One region of the Kosakonia sp. SMBL-WEM22 genome, then DNA from elsewhere that is predicted to be linked to it. Evidence: predicted binding sites of a transcription regulator. Region 1 holds the regulator's gene; the other holds the start of a gene.
The links. The regulator sigma-54, encoded in region 1, starts transcription at its own class of promoters, with help from an activator protein. The targets are predictions, from matches to a motif close to GTTGGCACANNTTTCGCTNT.
Positions count from the first base shown of each region.

Region 1 (8,310 bases):
AGCCGCCCTGAGAGCAGCATGGCGCGCGCGGCGGATATCCATTTATGCGTAAAAGTGCCGAAAGAGGCCTGCCCGCTAGGTCTGGCACCAACTTCAAGTACCACCGCGGCGCTGGTAATGGGCGACGCGCTGGCGGTAGCGCTGCTGAAAGCGCGCGGCTTTACCGCCGAAGATTTTGCTCTCTCCCATCCGGGCGGTGCGCTGGGCCGTAAACTGCTGCTGCGTGTGAATGACATCATGCACACCGGGGATGAGATCCCGCACGTCAGCAAAGAGGCCAGCCTGCGCGATGCGTTACTGGAGATCACGCGTAAGAATTTAGGGATGACGGTGATCTGCGACGATCTGATGAAGATCGAAGGTATCTTTACCGATGGCGACCTGCGTCGTGTGTTTGATATGGGTGCCGATGTACGCAGCCTCGGCATTGCCGATGTGATGACGCCTGGCGGCGTGCGCGTGCGTCCCAATACGCTGGCGGTCGATGCGCTGAACCTAATGCAATCCCGCCATATTACCTCCGTGCTGGTTGCCGATGGTGAGCAGTTACTGGGTGTGTTACATATGCATGACTTACTGCGCGCTGGCGTAGTGTAAAGAAGGACAGAAGAATGAGTAATGCTGGCGCGTCGCTTGCTACCTGTTATGGGCCGGTAAGCACGCAGGTCATGGAAAAAGCCGCGAAAATTCGCCTGCTGATCCTCGATGTGGATGGCGTACTGTCCGACGGGCTCATCTATATGGGCAACAATGGCGAAGAGCTGAAAGCGTTCAATGTCCGCGACGGTTATGGTATTCGCAGCGCCCTCACCTCCGGTATCGAGATGGCGATCATTACCGGGCGTAACGCTAAACTGGTAGAAGATCGCTGCCAGACGCTGGGTATCACCCATCTCTACCAGGGGCAATCCGATAAAATGATCGCTTACCGGGAGCTACTCACCCGCCTCGATTTGACGGCCGATCAGGTCGCCTATATTGGCGATGATTTGATCGACTGGCCGGTGATGGCGGAGATTGGTCTGAGCGTCGCCGTTGCCGATGCGCACCCGCTACTCAGCGCGCGCGCCGATTACGTGACGCGGATTAACGGTGGTCGCGGCGCGGTGCGTGAAGTGTGTGACTTACTGCTGCTGGCACAGGGCAAGCTCGATGAAGCCAAAGGGCAATCAATATGAGTAAAACCAGACGTTGGGTCATTATTCTGCTGGCGCTGGTCGCACTGGTTCTGATTGGTATTAACTACACCACTCAGGATGCGCCGGAACAGAGCGCGGCAAACAGTTCAGATCCGACTTATAAAAGCCAACATACGGATACTGTCGTTTATAGCCCGGAAGGCGCGCTGAACTATCGTCTGATCGCACAGAATGTGGAGTATTACTCCGCCGATAGTATTAGCTGGTTCGCTAAACCGGTATTGACCACCTTCGATGAGAATAAAATACCGACCTGGTCTATCAAGTCGGATAAAGCAAAGCTCACCGACGACAAAATGCTTTACCTCTATGGACATGTCGAAGTTAACGCGCTGACTGCGGACGCACAATTACGCAGAATCACCACGGATAACGCCCGGATCAACCTGGTCACCCAGGATGTTTTCTCAGACGATCAGGTTACGTTATACGGGACAACATTTAATTCCACCGGCCTGAAAATGCGCGGCAATTTACGCAGCAAAAACGCCGAGCTGATTGAAAAGGTTAGAAGCTCCTATGAAATTCAAAACAAACAAACGCAGCCTTAATCTTATCCTGGCGGGTACGCTCTTCGCTGCCGCGCTGCCGGCGCTCGCTGTGACTGGGGATACTGACCAGCCGATCCACATCGACTCCGATCAGCAGTCGCTGGATATGCAGGGGAATGTTGTCACCTTTACCGGCAATGTCGTTGTGACGCAGGGGACTATCAAGATTAACGCCGATAAGGTGGTAGTCACCCGTCCGGGCGGCCAGCAGGGTAGAGAGATTATCGACGGTTACGGTAATCCAGCCACCTTCTACCAGATGCAAGATAACGGCAAGCCGGTGAAGGGTCATGCCTCGCAGATGCACTACGAACTGGAAAAAGATTTCGTCATCCTGACCGGTAATGCCTATCTCGAGCAGTTAGACAGCAATGTTGCTGGCGACAAAATCACCTACCTGGTGAAAGAGCAGAAGATGCAGGCATTCAGCGACAAAGGTAAGCGCGTGACAACCGTACTGGTACCGTCGCAGCTGCAGGACAAGAGCAATAAATCCGCCCCGGCCCCGGCGCAAAAGAAGAGTAACTAATCCGTTATGGCAACATTAACTGCAAAGAATCTCGCCAAGGCTTACAAAGGCCGTCGCGTGGTCGAAGACGTCAGTCTGACCGTTAACTCCGGTGAAATCGTCGGCTTGCTTGGCCCTAACGGCGCAGGGAAAACCACCACCTTCTATATGGTGGTTGGCATTGTCGCGCGCGATGCAGGCAACATCATTATTGATGATGAAGATATCAGCCTGCTGCCGCTGCATGCGCGCGCGCGCCGCGGTATCGGCTATCTGCCGCAAGAAGCCTCCATCTTCCGACGCCTCAGCGTCTACGACAACCTGATGGCGGTGCTGCAGATTCGTGACGATCTCACTGCGGAACAGCGTGAAGATCGCGCCAATGAGCTGATGGAAGAGTTCCATATTGATCACCTGCGCGACAGCATGGGCCAGGCGCTCTCCGGCGGTGAACGCCGTCGCGTCGAGATTGCCCGCGCGCTGGCGGCCAACCCGAAATTTATCCTGCTCGATGAACCCTTTGCCGGCGTTGACCCGATCTCGGTTATCGACATCAAACGCATTATTGAACATCTGCGCGACAGCGGGCTTGGGGTGCTGATTACCGATCACAACGTGCGCGAAACGCTGGCTGTTTGTGAGCGCGCCTATATTGTCAGCCAGGGGCATCTCATCGCCCACGGCACGCCGCAGCAAATCCTTGAAGACGAACACGTTAAGCGCGTATATCTTGGGGAAGACTTCAGACTCTGATAGGGTAAGGTTCATTGACATTTTTTGTCGGAGAGTGCTGTTCTGAATATGAAGCAAGGTTTGCAACTACGGCTTAGCCAACAGCTAGCCATGACGCCACAACTGCAACAGGCCATTCGTCTTTTGCAGTTGTCCACGTTGGAACTTCAGCAGGAACTTCAGCAGGCGCTGGAGAGCAACCCACTGTTGGAACAAACCGATCTTCACGAAGAAGTGGATAGCGAACAGGTTCAGGAAAAAGATGGCCTGGACACTGCGGATGCACTCGAACAGAAAGAGATGCCCGATGAACTGCCGCTGGATGCCAGCTGGGATGAGATCTACACCGCTGGCACCCCGTCAGGCAGCAGTAATGATTACATTGATGATGAACTGCCGATCTACCAGGGCGAAACTACCCAGTCGCTACAGGATTACCTGATGTGGCAGGTTGAGCTGACCCCCTTCTCCGATACGGATCGCGCCATTGCGACGTCGATCGTTGATGCCGTCGACGAAACTGGCTATCTCACCGTGACGCTTGCGGAGATCCTCGAGAGCATGGGGAATGACGAGATTGGCATGGATGAGGTCGAAGCGGTGCTAAAGCGCGTTCAGCGTTTCGATCCTGTTGGCGTTGCAGCGCGGGACCTGCGCGACTGCCTGCTGGTTCAACTCTCCCAGTTCGCGAAAGCGACGCCGTGGTGCGAAGAGGCCCGGCTTATCATCTGCGATCATCTCGATCTGCTGGCCAATCATGACTTTCGCTCGTTGATGCGCGTCACGCGCCTAAAAGAGGATGTGCTTAAAGAGGCGGTCAATCTGATCCAGTCTCTCGATCCGCGTCCTGGCCAGTCGATCCAGACCAGCGAGCCGGAGTATGTGATCCCCGATGTACTGGTGCGCAAACACAATGGGCGCTGGGTAGTGGAACTCAACGCCGACAGCATTCCACGCCTTAAGATCAACCAGCAGTATGCAGCGATGGGCAGCGGCGGACGCAACGACGCCGACACGCAGTTCATTCGCAGTAATTTGCAGGAAGCGAAGTGGTTGATCAAAAGTCTGGAGAGCCGCAACGACACGCTGCTGCGCGTCAGCCGCTGCATCGTCGAGCAGCAGCAGGCTTTCTTTGAGCAGGGCGAAGAATTTATGAAACCGATGGTGCTGGCAGATATCGCCCAGGCCGTCGAGATGCACGAGTCCACTATCTCTCGTGTTACCACCCAGAAGTACCTGCACAGTCCTCGCGGCATTTTTGAACTGAAGTATTTCTTCTCCAGCCATGTTAATACCGAAGGCGGCGGCGAAGCTTCCTCCACGGCCATTCGCGCACTGGTTAAGAAGTTAATCGCCGCGGAAAACCCTGCAAAACCACTGAGCGACAGTAAGCTGACGACCCTGCTCTCCGATCAGGGGATCATGGTCGCGCGGCGAACCGTTGCGAAGTATCGAGAATCTTTATCCATTCCGCCGTCTAACCAGCGTAAACAGCTGGTGTGACCCAACCGATAAGGAAGACACTATGCAGCTAAACATCACCGGACAAAACGTTGAGATTACCGATGCCCTGCGCGAGTTTGTAAACAGCAAATTTGCCAAGCTGGAGCACTATTTCGACAGGATTAACCAGGTTTATGTTGTGTTGAAAGTGGAAAAGGTGACGCACATTTCAGATGCCACGCTGCATGTGAATGGAGGCGAACTGCATGCCAGTGCGGAAGGACAAGATATGTATGCTGCTATTGACGGTTTAATTGATAAACTGGCGCGGCAGCTCACGAAGCATAAAGATAAACTGAAACAACACTAATTGTCCGGGCGTCTGTCTGGCGCGTTGCACCCGACCGCAACCCGGTTGGGTGCTGGCTCCGGCGTCGCTTAGGTGAAATTATGATGAATAACGATTCGGCTCTTCAACTGAGCACAGTGCTTAACCAGGAATGTACCCGTAGCGGCGTACACTGCCAGAGCAAAAAACGCGCGCTGGAAATTATCAGCGAGCTGGCGGCGAAACAGCTAGGTCTGCCGCCACAGGTGGTCTTCGAGGCAGTTCTTACGCGTGAAAAAATGGGCAGCACCGGCATTGGAAACGGTATCGCCATTCCCCACGGTAAGCTCGAGGAAGATACACTCCGCGCCGTCGGCGTGTTTGTGCAACTCGAAACGCCGATTGCCTTCGACGCTATCGATAACCAACCCGTTGATCTGCTCTTTGCGCTGCTGGTGCCGGCAGATCAAACTAAAACGCACCTGCACACGCTTTCGCTGGTGGCCAAGCGGCTGGCGGATAAAACCATTTGTCGACGTCTGCGCGGCGCGCAGAGTGATGAAGAGCTCTATGCGATCATCACCCAGACAGAAGGCGAGCGCGGCGATGCGTAACCGGATAAGACTCTACTTGTCAGTCGTTCTGAGGAGAAATGCCCCATGGTCCTGATGATCGTCAGTGGTCGTTCGGGTTCAGGGAAATCCGTGGCGCTACGCGCACTGGAAGATATGGGTTTCTACTGTGTTGATAACCTGCCGGTTGTGCTGTTGCCGGAACTGGCGCAAACCCTCGCCGAACGCCAGATCTCTGCCGCTGTCAGTATCGACGTGCGCAACATGCCAGAGTCACCAGAGATCTTTGAGCAGGCGATGAGCAACCTGCCGGAGGCGTTTTCCCCGCAGCTGCTCTTTTTAGATGCGGATCGCAACACCCTGATTCGCCGCTACAGCGACACGCGCCGCCTGCATCCGCTCTCAAGTAAAAACTTATCGCTGGAGAGCGCCATTGATGAAGAGAGCAATTTACTTGAGCCGCTGCGATCCCGTGCCGATCTGATTGTTGATACCTCAGAGATGTCGGTGCATGAATTGGCCGAGATGCTGCGCACGCGCCTTTTAGGCAAACGCGAGCGCGAACTGACCATGGTTTTCGAATCCTTCGGCTTCAAGCACGGCATTCCTATCGATGCCGATTACGTCTTTGACGTGCGCTTCCTGCCGAACCCGCACTGGGACCCGAAACTGCGTCCGATGACCGGCCTCGATAAGCCCGTCGCCGCATTCCTCGACAGGCACACCGAAGTACATAACTTCATCTACCAGACGCGCAGTTACCTGGAGTTGTGGTTGCCGATGCTGGAGACCAACAACCGCAGCTACCTGACGGTGGCCATCGGTTGTACCGGGGGTAAACATCGCTCTGTCTATATCGCCGAGCAGCTGGCGGACTACTTCCGCTCGCGCGGTAAAAACGTGCAGTCCCGTCACCGTACGCTGGAAAAACGCAAAACATGACCGTAAAACAAACCGTTGAGATCACCAATAAACTGGGCATGCATGCGCGCCCGGCGATGAAACTGTTTGAACTGGTGCAGGGCTTTGATGCGGAAGTGCTGCTGCGTAATGAAGAGGGAACCGAAGCGGAAGCCAGCAGCGTGATTGCCTTGTTGATGCTGGATTCCGCCAAAGGCCGACAGATTGAAGTCGAAGCCAGCGGCCCTCAGGAAGAGGAAGCGCTGGCCGCGGTGGTGGCGCTGTTTATCGCCGGGTTCGACGAAGAGTAATCAGTGCAGGTTGTTACTCTGTAAAAATCCTTCGCCACCGAGCTGCTGCATCTGGCGCATGATCCACGCCTGACGGTTACGCACATAACCTGAAGGCGCTGCGGCCTTATAACGAATCGGGTTAGGCAGCACCGCCGCCAGCAGCGCAGCTTCCGACATGGTCAGCCGGCTCGCGGGTTTATGAAAATAGCGCTGCGACGCCTCTTCAACGCCAAATATGCCGTCACCAAACTCCGCAATATTCAGATAGACCGTCAGTATGCGCCGTTTCGTCCACACCGCTTCCGTCGCTACGGTTAGCCCTGCCTCCAGCCCTTTTCGCAGCCAGCTTTTGCCGTCCCACAAAAAGAGGTTTTTCACCGTCTGTTGTGACAGAGTCGAAGCGCCGCGAATGCGGTTCTCATGCTTTTCATTATGCGAAAGCGCTTTTTCGATGGCCTCCACATCTAACCCCCAGTGATCGGGAAAACGCTGATCTTCAGCGGCAACCACCGCCAGCGCTATCCACGGCGAGATCTCATCCATGCTGACCCAGTCGGAGTGGGCGACATAGCTGAAGTCCCCCGTTAGCCATGCACTTAATTGCCGCTCAACCATCACCGCGGAAAAGGGCACCGGCAGAAAGCTGAACAGCAGAATACCGCCGCCCCAGAAGGCGACCAGCACTAACAGAACACGCAGAAGCAGACGTTTAAGCGCGGCCTTCAGCGTACCGCCGCCACCTCGCTTCATTCGCACAGTACCAGCACGCGCGCTACCAGCTTCTCAATCCCTGTCGCCGCCTGGGCAATATCTTCCGCCAGCATATAGGCCGGAGTGGTCACCACTCTGTTCTCTTCATCGACAACGATATCGTCCACCGGACACGGTACGTGCTCGGCGCCCATCTCTTCCAAAACTTCGGCAGTGTCGACATCGGTTCCGATGGTGAGACGCAGCGGGAAGTCGAAAATCTTTGGCAGCGCCGCCGGTGCAATGCACATAAACCCGAGCGGTTTTCCAGCCTGGTGCATCGCCAGCGCGAGGGTTTTCAGATCGCTATCCACTTCACAGTCGCCGCCGAGGCTGGCAAAGCTGCTGAGGTTTTTCGCCGCGCCAAAGCCGCCGGGGACAATCAGCGCATCCAGATCGTTTACCGATGCCTGCGAAAGCGGCGCGATGTTGCCGCGGGCAATGCGGGCGGCTTCCACCAGCACGTTACGGCTTTCCGCCATACCTTCGCCGGTGAGGTGATTGATGACATCACTTTGCGCTTTATCTGGCGCAAAACAGACGGCTTCTGCGCCGCTACGGGCAAGCGCCAGCAGGGTAATTACTGCTTCATGGATCTCGGAACCGTCATACACGCCAGATCCACTAAGAACAACGCCGACTCTTTTCATGCCAAACATCCTTTCTGCGAATTGCGGTCAATAACTAAAAATTTTGATAAGGGAGCCTTGCTTCACACATTTCACTGATTGCTGTAACAAATCATTTAAGATTTGCTATCTTATGTGCGTGTGGTCGAATTTTAATAGACTGCGCCCTTGCAATTAAAACCAAAAATTACGGCGCAGCCACGGTTTCCCTGGTGTTGGCGCAGTATTCGCGCACCCCGGTTAATCCGGGGTCATTTTTTTGCAGCGTCTGCCACCCAGGCTTTGAGCACGGCGACATCATTGCGCCACTCCTGCTTCATCTCTTCCACCCATTCGCCGACATTATCCCACCAGGCGGGAAGATCCGGAGACTGGATCTGCTGGCCTAACTGCTGCAGATGGCGC
Region 1 is NZ_CP051488.1:4,418,277-4,426,586, forward strand. It holds gene kdsD (arabinose-5-phosphate isomerase KdsD) at 1-597, shown strand, start outside; gene kdsC (3-deoxy-manno-octulosonate-8-phosphatase KdsC) at 612-1,178, shown strand; gene lptC (LPS export ABC transporter periplasmic protein LptC) at 1,175-1,750, shown strand; gene lptA (lipopolysaccharide ABC transporter substrate-binding protein LptA) at 1,719-2,279, shown strand; gene lptB (LPS export ABC transporter ATP-binding protein) at 2,286-3,011, shown strand; gene rpoN (RNA polymerase factor sigma-54) at 3,060-4,493, shown strand; gene hpf (ribosome hibernation promoting factor) at 4,516-4,803, shown strand; gene ptsN (PTS IIA-like nitrogen regulatory protein PtsN) at 4,884-5,375, shown strand; gene rapZ (RNase adapter RapZ) at 5,421-6,275, shown strand; gene npr (PTS phosphocarrier protein NPr) at 6,272-6,544, shown strand; gene mtgA (monofunctional biosynthetic peptidoglycan transglycosylase) at 6,545-7,276, opposite strand; gene elbB (isoprenoid biosynthesis glyoxalase ElbB) at 7,273-7,926, opposite strand; gene arcB (aerobic respiration two-component sensor histidine kinase ArcB) at 8,157-8,310, opposite strand, start outside.

Region 2 (8,310 bases), 490 kb from region 1:
TGTTTGTCTACCTCGGTATTGCCAGCGGCCTTACTACGCTCGGCTTACCCCTCGGTCCGCTGGCGGTAAGCTACCTGCTGGTCGGCCTGGTCACCAACTTCTTCCGTGGCTGGGTGACCGATCTCACCACCCGTATTTTTGAGCGAAAAATGGGTATCCAGCTTGCGCAAGAGGTTCACCTCGCGGGAGCAAAATCATGAGTCGAATCATTATTGAAAAAGGCACCGGCGGCTGGGGCGGCCCGCTGGAGATCGATGCCAGCAGCGTGAAGAAGATCGTCTATATCACCGCCGGCACGCGCCCGGCAATCGTCGACAAACTGGCGCAGCTGACCGGCTGGCAGGCGGTGGACGGCTTTAAAGAGGGCGAACCGCCCGAAGAGGAGATCGGTGTAGCGGTGATTGACTGCGGTGGCACCCTGCGCTGTGGCATCTACCCCAAACGCCGTATTCCGACTGTCAATATTCATGCGACGGGCAAATCGGGGCCGCTGGCGCAATACATCCTTGAGGATATCTATGTCTCCGGCGTGAAGGAGGAGAACATCCAGCTGCAAGGTGACGCTCCGGCAGCCAGAGCGCCACAGCCGCGAGATTATGACACCACGAAAAAGATCACCGAACAGAGCGACGGCCTGCTGGCGAAAGTCGGCATGGGCATGGGCTCGGCGGTGGCGGTGCTGTTCCAGGCCGGACGCGACACCATTGATACAGTGCTGAAAACCATCCTGCCGTTTATGGCCTTCGTCTCGGCGCTGATCGGCATCATCATGGCGTCCGGGCTGGGCGACTGGATCGCCCACGGCCTCGCGCCGCTGGCCAGCCATCCGCTCGGGCTGGTGACGCTGGCGCTGATTTGCTCTTTCCCGCTGCTCTCGCCTTTCCTTGGCCCCGGCGCGGTTATCGCTCAGGTCATTGGCGTGCTGATTGGCGTGCAGATCGGCCAGGGGCATATCCCTCCGCACCTTGCGCTGCCGGCTCTGTTCGCGATCAACGCGCAGGCCGCCTGCGACTTTATTCCCGTTGGCCTGTCGCTGGCGGAAGCTCGCCAGGAGACGGTACGCGTTGGCGTCCCTTCCGTACTGGTGAGCCGCTTTTTAACCGGTGCGCCAACGGTGCTGATCGCCTGGTTTGTCTCCGGTTTTATCTATCAATAAGGGGTGATGTATGACCGTTATCTATCAAACCACCATAACCGAAATTGGCGAAAGCGCACCGGAGGCGCTCAGCGACAACATGCTGATCACCTTCCGGGAGGGTGCGCCTGCCGATGTCGCCGAGTTCTGTTTTATCCATAACCACGGCCCGCTCTGCGGCGCGCTGCTGCCTGGCGCGCAGTTTACCCTCGGTGAAAAGCACTACCCCGTCACCGCCGTCGGCGAGGTCGCCGAGCAGAACTTGCGCGAGTTGGGCCATATCACCCTGCGTTTTGATGGACAGACGCAGGCAGAGTTTCCGGGCACGGTGCACGTCGCCGGCCCGGTACCGGACGCGGTAGCGCCGGGGTGCATTTTGAAATTTGTCGCTTAAGGTCTAAGGAGAAGAGTATGAAACAGGTTGCCGTTGTCATTGGTGGAGGGCAGACCCTCGGGGCGTTCCTCAGCCGTGGGCTTGCCGCAGAAGGGTACCGCGTGGCGGTTGTCGATATTCAGAGTGATAAAGCGGCCACGGTCGCGAATGAGATCAACAGCGAGTATGGCGAAGGGATGGCCTATGGCTTTGGTGCCGACGCCACCAGCGAGCAGAGCGTGCTGGCGCTGGCGCGCGGCGTCGATGAGATTTTTGGCCGCGCCGATCTGCTGGTCTACAGCGCCGGGATCGCCAAAGCGGCGTTTATCAGCGACTTTGCACTGGGAGATTTTGACCGCTCGCTGCAGGTCAACCTGGTGGGTTATTTCCTCTGCGCCCGCGAGTTCGCCAAATTAATGATTCGTGATGGCATCCAGGGGCGCATTATCCAGATCAACTCCAAGTCGGGCAAAGTGGGCAGCAAGCACAACTCCGGCTACAGCGCGGCAAAGTTCGGCGGCGTGGGGCTGACGCAATCTCTGGCGCTCGATCTGGCAGAGTATGGCATTACCGTGCACTCGCTGATGCTCGGCAACCTGCTGAAATCGCCCATGTTCCAGTCATTGATCCCGCAATACGCCAGCAAGCTTGGCATTCCGGCAGAGGAAGTGGAGCAGCATTACGTCGATAAAGTGCCGCTGAAGCGCGGCTGCGATTATCAGGATGTGCTGAACGTGTTGATGTTCTACGCCAGCCCAAAAGCCTCCTACTGTACCGGTCAGTCAATCAACGTCACCGGCGGTCAGGTGATGTTCTGATTCGGCACCAACGCCTGATGGCGCTGCGCTTATCAGGCCTACAGGGTTCAGCAGTTTCTGTTGGCGTGGGTTTTCGTCGGCCCGATAAGGCGTTAGCCGCCATCCGGCAAACCGTGCGCACCAATGCCTGATGGCGCTGCGGTTTTGTAGGCCGGATAAGGCGCCAGCCGCCATCCGGCAAACCGACCGCACAACTGCCTGATGCCGTTATGCGGTATCGCATTCAAAGGAGACACCGATGGTTTCATCCCTTATCACACTCGCCGTCATCGCCTGGCTCAGCCAGCTGGCGCTCGGCGGCTGGCAAATCCGCCAGTTCAACAAAGCGTTCGACACACTCTGCCAGCGCGGGCGCGTCGGCGTTGGTCGCTCGGGCGGGCGCTTCAAACCGCGCGTGGTTCTGGCGGTGGCCTTCGATCAACACGATCGCGTCAGCGACACATTGCTCATGCGCGGCCTCACGGTTTTCGCCCGACCGACCAAAATCGAACGCTTAATCGGCGTAAAAAGAGAGGAATTAGAGCCCGATGTGATCTTTCCCCATGATCCCGGCTGTCAGAATGCTCTATCATTGGCGCTTAAAATGAAACATGGATAATTTCGTTGTGAACGCTAATAGCTTGCGAAATTATCATTTCGCAACGTAACGCAGGATAACTTCGCCTATGAAACCACGTCAGCGTCAGGCGGCAATTCTTGAGCATCTGCAGAAGCAGGGAAAGTGTTCTGTTGAAGAGCTGGCACACCACTTCGACACCACAGGGACAACCATCCGCAAAGATCTGGTCGTGCTGGAGCAGTCTGGCGCGGTGATCCGCACCTACGGCGGAGTGGTGCTGAATAAAGATGAGGCCGATCCGCCCATCGATCACAAAACGTTGATCAACACCGTGCAGAAAGGGCTGATTGCCGAAGCGGCCGTCGGCTACATCCACGACGGCGACTCGATCATCCTCGATGCGGGCAGCACAGTGCTGCAAATGGTGCCGCTGCTCAGCCACTTCAATAACATCACCGTGATGACCAACAGCCTGCATATCGTTAACGCCCTCTCTGAGCTGGATAACGAGCAGACCATCCTGATGCCCGGCGGGACATTCCGTAAAAAATCGGCCTCTTTCCATGGCCAGCTGGCGGAGAACGCCTTTGAGCAGTTCAGCTTCGACAAGCTGTTTATGGGCACCGACGGCATCGATCTCAACGCCGGGGTAACCACCTTTAATGAGGTCTTCACCGTCAGTAAAGCGATGTGCAACGCTGCCCGCGAGGTGATCCTGATGGCGGACTCCTCCAAGTTTGGCCGTAAAAGCCCTAATATTGTTTGCAGCCTTGAAAGCGTCGATAAGCTGATTACCGACGCCGGGATCCCGCCGGATGTTCGCGCCGCGCTGGAAGAGAAAGGAATCGATGTGATTATTGCCGGAGAAGAAAATGCGTGACTCTTTTATTAACGCCGCACGCCAGGCGCTGCTGCTGGAGCTACAGGAAGCAAGCCGCCTGCCGGAGCGTCTCGGCGACGATTTCGTTCGCGCCGCTGAAACGGTGCTGAACTGCAAAGGCAAAGTGATTGTCTCCGGGATCGGTAAATCCGGGCATATCGGCAAGAAGATTGCCGCCACCTTTGCCAGCACCGGCACACCGGCCTTTTTTGTTCACCCGGCAGAGGCGCTGCACGGCGATCTCGGCATGATCGAGAGCCGCGACGTGATGCTGTTTATCTCCTACTCCGGCTCGGCAAAAGAGCTGGATCTGATCCTGCCGCGTCTCGACGAGAAAGCCGTCACGCTGCTGGCGATGACCGGTAAATCGCGTTCGCCGCTGGCGCTTGCTGCCCACGCGGTGCTGGATATCGCCGTTGAGCGCGAAGCCTGCCCGATGCATCTCGCTCCCACCTCCAGCACCGTCAATACACTGATGATGGGCGATGCGCTGGCGATTGCAGTGATGCAGGCACGCGGCTTTGACGAAGAGGATTTTGCCCGCTCGCATCCGGCGGGCGCACTGGGCGCACGGCTGTTGAACAAAGTGCATCATCTGATGCGCAAAGCAGACCAGGTGCCTCAGGTGATGCTGACCACCAGCGTGATGGATGCGATGCTGGAACTGAGCCGCACAGGGCTGGGCCTGGTGGCGGTCTGCGACGACAAGCGCCGCGTGCACGGCGTGTTTACCGATGGCGACCTGCGCCGCTGGCTGGTGGCGGGCGGTGCCTTAACCGCGGCGGTCAGCGAGGCAATGACGCCGGGCGGCATTACCCTTGAAGCCAGCAGCCGCGCGGTGGATGCCAAAGAGCGCCTGATGCAGCGCAAAATCGCCGCCGCGCCGGTAGTGGATGATGCAGGTGAGCTGGTCGGTGCCATCAACCTGCAGGACTTCTACCAGGCCGGTATCCTTTAGTCCTTCAGCCCAAGACGCTTCGCCAGCCGGTGCAGGTTGGCGACGTCCATCTCCAGCGCTCTGGCGCAGGCAGCCCACTTACCGCCACTCTCCTCAAGTGCCCGGGAGATGAGTCTGCGCTGAAACGCCTCCGTCGCCTCGCGCAAGTTTTGCCCGCTTAAAGGCAAGGTGACCGGCTTTGCCTGCGGCGCAGGCTCATCGCTCAGAGCAAAGTGATGCGCTTCCAGCACGATCTCCCCGGCATGCCGCGCGCCGCGCGCCAGCACCACTGCGCGGTGGATGGCGTGCTCCAGCTCGCGCACGTTTCCTGGCCAGCCGTAGCGCTGCAAATGCCCGCGCGCAGCCTGGCTTAACGCTACACGTCCGAGACCGAAGCGCAGGCGACACTGCTCGCAAAAATAGCCCGCCAGCAGTACCACATCCCCGCCCCGCTCCCGCAGCGGCGGCACCAGTAAGGGAAAGACGCTCAGGCGGTGATAGAGGTCGGCACGAAATCGCCCGGCAACCACCTCTTCGCGCAGATTGCGGTTGGTGGCGGCCAGCACCCGCACATCGACACGATGGCTAAGGTCATCGCCGACGCGCTGAATATCGCCATACTGCAACACGCGCAGCAGCTTTGCCTGTAGCGACAGCGAAAGCTCGCCAATCTCATCAAGAAACAGCGTGCCGTTGTCGGCCATTTCAAACTTGCCGCTGCGGTTGCTGATGGCTCCGGTAAAGGCCCCTTTCACATGGCCGAAGAGTTCGCTCTCGGCGACGCTCTCCGGCAGCGCGGCGCAGTTGAGGTAGACCAGCGGCTTGTCGGCGCGCGGCGAGGCTTCGTGGATCGCCTTCGCCACCAGCTCCTTACCGGTGCCCGTTTCGCCGCCAATCAGCACATTGAGATCCGAAGGCGCTACAATGGCGATCTCTTTTTTCAGCTGCACCATCTCTTGCGACAGGCCGATCATCTCGCTGCGCGTGACCTGCTCGAACGCCGCGGGCGCACCGGGCAGCATGTTCTGCCGCTCCAGCTCCTCAATCAGTAATGCATTATTGAGCGCGCCTGCCGCCAGCGCGGCGACCAGCCGCAGCTCCTCATCGCTGAAGGCGTCAAACTGATCCGGCGACATGCCATCAAGCGTCAGCGCGCCAATCAGGTTTTGCCCGGCAAACAGCGGCAGGCCGACGCAGGCATGCACTTTGAGTTTCTCCTGGCCGGGGATCAGGCCATCGTAGGGATCGGGCAGATCGCTATCGGCAGGAAAGCGCACCACATCCCCGGCGCGGGCAATCGCCTCCAGCCTCGGGTGCCCCTCAAGGGCAAAGCGCCGCCCGAGCACATCCTGCGCCAGGCCATCGATCGCCAGCGGAGTAAACTGCCGCGCCTCGTAGCGCAGCAGCGCCGAAGCGTCGCACGCCAGCACCTGCCGTAGGGTGGTGATCAGCCGCTGAAAACGATCCGCGTGCCCGATCCCGCTCTGCAGCTCAATGGCGATGCCCGCCAGCACATTCAGGGAGAAACTCATTTTGACCTCACTGTCATTTTGACAATGCATGTTGTCATATTGACTGCTTTTATCATAGTCATAATGACATTCTAATTTTCGATGGATTTAAAAAAATATATCAATATCAAAACGATAAAAAACTGGCACGCCTCTTGATATAGCCCTGTATCACATTGAGAAACTGCACAGGATGACGATCATGGCGATTCACGTAAAAAACAACATTCACTGGGTTGGGCAACGCGACTGGGAAGTGCGCGATTTTCACGGCACCGAATACAAAACCCTGAAGGGCAGTAGCTATAACAGCTACCTGATTTGCGAGGGCAAAAACGTGCTGATCGACACCGTCGATCACAAATTCAGCCGCGAGTTCGTGCAGAAGCTGCGCGGTGAGATCGATCTGGCGATGATCGACTACATCGTGATCAACCACGCCGAAGAGGATCACGCGGGCGCGCTGACGGAGCTGATGGCGCATATCCCCGATACACCGATCTACTGTACCCATAATGCTATCGACTCGATTAACGGCCACCATCACCACCCTGAATGGAATTTCCATGTGGTGAAAACCGGCGATACGCTGGATATCGGCAACGGCAAACAGCTGATCTTCGTCGAAACGCCGATGCTGCACTGGCCGGACAGCATGATGACCTACCTGACCGGCGACGCGGTGCTGTTCAGCAATGATGCCTTTGGCCAGCACTACTGCGATGAACATCTGTTCAATGATGAGGTCGATCAAGCCGAGCTGTTTGAGCAGTGCCAGCGCTATTACGCCAATATCCTCACTCCCTTTAGCCGACTGGTAACACCGAAAATTACCGAGATCCTCGGCTTTAACCTGCCGGTAGAGATGATTGCCACCTCCCACGGTGTGGTGTGGCGCGATAACCCGACGCAGATCGTTGAGTTGTACCTGAAATGGGCGGCGGATTATCAGGAAGATCGCATCACCCTCTTCTACGACACCATGTCGAACAACACCCGCATGATGGCCGACGCCATCGCCCAGGGGATTAACGAAGTCGACCCGCGCGTGGCGGTGAAAATCTTTAACGTCGCGCGCAGCGATAAAAACGATGTGCTCACCAATGTTTTTCGCTCAAAAGGGGTACTGGTCGGCACCTCAACCATGAACAACGTGATGATGCCGAAGATCGCCGGGCTGGTGGAGGAGATCACCGGCCTGCGTTTTCGCAATAAGCGCGCCAGCGCCTTTGGCTCCCACGGCTGGAGCGGCGGCGCGGTCGATCGTCTCTCAACGCGCTTGCAGGATGCCGGGTTTGAGATGTCGCTGAGCCTGAAAGCGAAGTGGCGCCCCGATGTCGACGCGCTGGAGATCTGCCGCCAGCATGGTCGCGATATCGCCCGCCAGTGGGCGCTTGCCCCGCTGCCGGAGCCGGTCAGCCAGCCCGCCGCGCAAGTGGCCTGCGGCGGCGAAGCCGCAGCCGCCGATCTCGGCCCGCGTATGCAGTGCAGCGTCTGCCAGTGGATTTACGACCCGCAAACAGGCGAGCCGATGCAGGAGGTCGCGCCGGGTACGCCGTGGTCTGCGGTGCCGGACACCTTCCTCTGCCCGGAGTGTTCGCTGGGCAAAGAGGTGTTTGACGAACTGGCCGTGGAGGTAAAATGAGCGCCGGAATTGTGATTATCGGCTCGGGCTTCGCCGCCCGCACGCTGGTGAAAAATATCCGTAAGCTGGATAGCCACGTGCCGCTGACGCTGATTGCCGCCGACGGCATGGAGGAGTACAGCAAGCCGGAGCTGAGCCATGTAATAAGCCAGGCACAGCGCGCCGAGGATCTGATCCGCCAGACGGCGGGCGACTTCGCCGAGCAGTTCAACGTGCGCCTTTTCCCCTACACCTTTGTCACCGACATCGATCCCCATGCCCAGGTGGTGAAAAGCGCCGACCGAAGCTGGCAGTACGATAAGTTAGTGCTGGCGACCGGGGCGAAAGCTTTTGTGCCGCCGCTGCCGGGGCGTGAAATGATGCTGACGCTCAACAGCTTGCAGGAGTACCACGCCTGCGAAGAGCAGTTACATGCGGCGAAGCGGGTGTTGGTTGTCGGTGCCGGGCTGATT
Region 2 is NZ_CP051488.1:3,924,275-3,932,584, forward strand. It holds gene HF650_RS18880 (PTS glucitol/sorbitol transporter subunit IIC) at 1-200, shown strand, start outside; gene HF650_RS18885 (PTS glucitol/sorbitol transporter subunit IIB) at 197-1,156, shown strand; gene srlB (PTS glucitol/sorbitol transporter subunit IIA) at 1,167-1,529, shown strand; gene srlD (sorbitol-6-phosphate dehydrogenase) at 1,547-2,326, shown strand; gene gutM (transcriptional regulator GutM) at 2,565-2,924, shown strand; gene HF650_RS18905 (DNA-binding transcriptional repressor) at 2,992-3,765, shown strand; gene gutQ (arabinose-5-phosphate isomerase GutQ) at 3,758-4,723, shown strand; gene norR (nitric oxide reductase transcriptional regulator NorR) at 4,720-6,234, opposite strand; gene norV (anaerobic nitric oxide reductase flavorubredoxin) at 6,416-7,858, shown strand; gene norW (NADH:flavorubredoxin reductase NorW) at 7,855-8,310, shown strand, end outside.
Region 2: the regulator sigma-54 is predicted to act here: its motif matches at 6,356-6,375, upstream of norV (anaerobic nitric oxide reductase flavorubredoxin).